Regions from separate parts of the Arthrobacter sp. BK1 genome, predicted to be linked through region 2. Evidence: riboswitches for the same ligand, from Rfam matches in the RefSeq annotation. Region 2 holds a riboswitch; the other holds the start of a gene.
The links. A riboswitch is a leader RNA that binds a small molecule or an ion and turns the genes downstream of it on or off. The one in region 2 is predicted to bind S-adenosylmethionine.

Region 1 (2,198 bases), 2.2 Mb from region 2:
AGGAACGTGGCCTGGCCGCCCTCCATGAGCACTACTTTGCCCTCGTCCAGCGCCTTGTTCAGGACGAAGGTGCTGTCGATGACCAGCGGGCGCAGGCGCTCGGCGAAGGAAAGGAAGTAGCTGACGATCTCCTCCACCTCGATGTCGCGGCGGTTGTAGACCTTGACCAGGAGTTCGTTCTTCTGGCGCAGCGAGCCTTCCACCTTCTGGCGGAGGATGGATTCGTCAAAGACGTCCTGGACGCGGATGCCCAGGCGGGCCACCTTGTCCATGTATGCCGGGCCGATGCCGCGGCCCGTGGTGCCGATGGCGCGGCTGCCGAGGAAGCGCTCCGTGACCTTGTCCAGGACCTGGTGGTAAGGCGCTACCAGGTGGGCGTTGGCGGAAACGCGCAGTTTGGAGGTGTCCGCACCGCGGGCCTCCAAGCCATCAATTTCCTGGAACAGAGCCTCCAGGTTCACCACGCAGCCGTTTCCGATGATGGGAACCGCGTTGGGGCTGAGGATGCCGGCCGGAAGGAGCTTGAGCTCATACTTCTCACCGCCTACGACGACGGTATGCCCGGCATTGTTGCCACCATTGGGCTTAACGACGTAGTCCACGCGGCCACCCAAAAGGTCTGTGGCCTTGCCTTTTCCTTCGTCGCCCCACTGGGCTCCTACGATCACGATTGCTGGCATGGGATCCTCCCCCATTCGTTCGGGCCGTACTCCGGGCTGACCCGCCGGCGGTACGCCGGACGGTTCACCGAAGGACGGCGCCGTTCATGAGAACGCCCCGAAGGCAACAGCCTGGCGGGAACGGTTAGGACGCCCTGCCACGCAAGAGTTCGGGGCTCTTACCACCCAAGTTTAGCCGATGACGGAGTTTCTCCACTCGTTCGGCCTGGCAGGGCCCACACGCGAAACAATCCGGCCCTGACTTGCCCGGGCCGTGCAGATGCCATTAAGTGAGAGTACCCATCCGGAGCGGCCGAGAGACCTGGATCGTTGACGCCGCAGCAACCGCGCATGCGCAGGGATTTTCCTGCCGGCACAGGTGCTACTGCCAGGACCGATGGAAAGGAAAATTCCCCATGTCGCTCAACACTGACCACATCCAGGTCACCCACGCAGGTTCCTTGCCCCGCACGCCGGAGCTGATCGCCGCTAACGCCGCGAAGGAAACCGAAGGCATCACCCCGGAATTCCTCGAACTGCTCGAATCGTCGGTGGTGGACGTCGTCCAGCGGCAGAAGGACCTCGGGGTGGACATCCCCAACGACGGAGAATTCGGGCACACCATGTCCACTTCGGTGGATTACGGCGCATGGTGGAACTACTCGTTCGCGAGGCTCGGCGGACTGGAACCGACAGACGTGGACCGGTGGAAGGACGCCACCGTGCACCGCTCGTCCCCGGGACACATTGTGCTGACCTCATTCCCTGACCGCCGCGACCGCCTGGCTTTCAATGACGCCTACACCGATCCTTCCTCCGGGATCCTGGCGCACCGCAAGAGCGTTTCCCAGCCAAAGATCACCGGGCCGCTGACCTACACAGGACAGGATCTGGTGAACTCCGATGTCACCAACCTGAAGAAGGGGCTGGCCGCCACCGGCCTCACCCAGGGTTTTGTGGCATCCCTGTCCCCCGGGTCCTGTGCACGCGTGGCCAACGATTACTACAGGTCCGATGAAGAACTCCTCTACGCCTGTGCAGACGTGATGCGCGAGGAATACAAGGCCATCATCGACGCCGGCCTGACCGTCCAGCTCGACGATCCTTCCCTGGCGGAAAGCTGGGACCAGATCAACCCGGAGCCGACGCTGGAGGACTACCTCAAGTTCATCCAGCTGCGGGTCGAGGCCACCAACTGGGCCCTGCGTGACCTGCCCCAGGAACAGATCCGCCTCCACGTCTGCTGGGGTTCCTGGCACGGTCCGCACACCACCGACATTCCCTTGGCGGACATTATCGGCTCCGTGCTGCAGGTCAACGCCGGAGCGTACTCCTTCGAGGCCGGCAACGTCCGTCACGAGCACGAATGGCGGGTCTGGCAGGAGACCAAACTGCCCGAGGGCAAGGTCATCATTCCCGGCGTGGTCTCACACGCCACCAACGTGGTGGAGCACCCTGACCTGGTGGCGGACCGGATAGTCCGTTTCGCCGAGGTGGTGGGCCGCGAGAACGTGATCGCATCCACAGACTGCGGGCTGG
Region 2 (2,198 bases):
CGACGCCGTGCTCGGGGAGGAATTCGGCAGCTCCGGCCACGGGGCACGCCGCTGGATCATTGATCCCATTGACGGCACTAAGAACTTTGTGCGCGGCGTTCCGGTCTGGGCCACATTGATCGCCCTCGTTGATGAAGGCGAACCGGTAGTGGGAGTGGTCAGCGCGCCAGCCCTGGGGAAACGCTGGTGGGCCGCGAAAGGTGCCGGAGCCTACATGGGCCGGTCGCTCGCAGCCGCCACCAGGCTTCGCGTCTCGGACGTGTCAAAGCTGTCAGATGCCTCCCTCTCCTATTCGAGCCTTGGAGGCTGGAAGCAGCGCGGCAACCTCGATGAGTTCCTGGGGCTGACAGAGGATGTGTGGCGCACGCGCGCATTCGGCGATTTCTGGTCGTACTGCATGGTGGCCGAAGGTTCCGTGGACATCGCCTGCGAGCCTGAGCTCAATCTGTACGACATGGCTGCGCTGGTCCCCATTGTGGTGGAAGCAGGTGGCCGCTTCACGTCGCTCGAAGGCGTGGACGGGCCGTTCGGCGGCAACGCCCTCGCCACGAATTCCATCCTCCACTCCGAGGTCCTCAAGCGCCTGAATCCGGATCTGGACGATCTCCTCTAGTCCGTCAGCGGGACTTTATTTCGAATTATCGACGGCGGACGCCTCCTCATGGGGGCCTCCGCCGTCGTATGTTCGGAGAAACTCCGCTTACCCAAATGTGCGTAACAAAGCCCTTAACATTCGGCGCGGCTTTTTCCCGGCCGGGGACATGTCCTACGCTCTTAACAGGTCACGAGTGCCAGCGCTAAACCCCGGTTTGCTGGCCGGCAACCCTCCATTCGCGGTGGGGTGCCCCGGGTGACGACCAGGCCGGTCCGGAACGGACCCGGCAAGCGCGGATCCCCGGCCAACGGGCGTCCTTTCAAAGTGAGGTCTCCGTGACAACTGCCACTGTCTCCCCCAACGCCGTTTCCCCAGTTCACACAGCGGGCTCCGCCTTCGGCGATCCGTTCGCCATCGCCGGGCGCCCCCTCTCCGCCGTCACCGGCGCTGAAATCCAGGCCCCGCTGATCCAGGGCGGCCACGTCCGGTACGCCAACCTGGATTACGGCGCTTCCGCACCGGCTCTCTCCGTGGTGTCCGCCTACCTGAACGAGATCCTGCCGTTCTATGCCAGCGTCCACCGCGGTGCCGGCTATGCATCGCAGATCAGTACCTCCGTCTACGAGAACGCACGCAACATCGTGCGTAACTTCGTGGGCGGCCGGCCGGACGACTCCGTGATCTTCACCCGGAACACCACAGACTCGCTGAATCTGTTGGCCGGTTGCCTCCCGCTGACGGACGGACGGCCAAACGGCGATGTGCTTTACCTGGACATAGAGCACCACGCCAACCTTCTTCCATGGCAGGGCGTGCCGCACCGCAGCGTTGTCGCTGCAGACACCATCACGGGGACCATCGAAGCGCTCCGTGCCGAACTTGAACAGGGAAGCGTCAGCCTCCTCGCCGTCACGGGCGCCTCGAATGTCACCGGCGAAATTCTCCCCATCCGGGCGCTGGCGGCCCTGGCCCACGAGTTCGGAGCCCGGATTGTGGTGGACGCCGCCCAGCTCGCTCCGCACCGCCGGATCAACATCAACGCTGACGGCGTCGACTACGTGGTCTTCTCCGGCCACAAGCTCTATGCCCCGTTCGGCGCCGGTGTGCTCGTGGGCCGCACGGACTGGCTCGACGCCGGCAAGCCCCACCTCGCCGGCGGCGGAGCCGTCCGTGAGGCAAGGCTCGACGGCGTCAGCTGGGCCACGGGCCCGGCACGGCACGAGGGTGGTTCCCCCAACGTCCTGGGTGCGGCCACGCTGGCGCGCGCCACCCAGGTCCTCGCATCACTGGATCAGGAACGCTGGCACGCCCACGAATCAGTCATCAGGGCTTTCCTGGTGGAAGGACTGCAGAAGATCGACGGCGTCACTGTCCACCAGATCTTCTCTGACACGGACGCAGAAACCGGCACTATCGGCGTCGTGAACTTCTCTGTGGCCGGCTACGATGCGGGCTTGGTGGCTGCCTATCTCTCGGCCGAGCACGGCGTCGGCCTCCGGGATGGCCGCTTCTGCGCCCACCCGCTGCTGAAGCGCCTCGGACTTCCCTCGGGATCGCTGCGGGCGAGCTTCGGAGTGGGGTCACGGCTTGAGGATGCGCAGCG

Region 1: it holds a riboswitch for S-adenosylmethionine, as region 2 does, so the genes downstream of both, AC1MCA_RS07500 (cobalamin-independent methionine synthase II family protein) here and AC1MCA_RS17605 (aminotransferase class V-fold PLP-dependent enzyme) in region 2, are expected to answer to the same signal.

What each region holds. Positions count from the first base shown of each region.
Region 1 is NZ_CM155263.1:1,694,052-1,696,249, forward strand. Features, by position in the region: gene AC1MCA_RS07495 (adenylosuccinate synthase) at 1-680, opposite strand, end outside; SAM riboswitch class I at 957-1,063, shown strand; gene AC1MCA_RS07500 (cobalamin-independent methionine synthase II family protein) at 1,076-2,198, shown strand, end outside.
Region 2 is NZ_CM155263.1:3,851,440-3,853,637, reverse strand. Features, by position in the region: gene hisN (histidinol-phosphatase) at 1-613, shown strand, start outside; SAM riboswitch class IV at 781-894, shown strand; gene AC1MCA_RS17605 (aminotransferase class V-fold PLP-dependent enzyme) at 931-2,198, shown strand, end outside.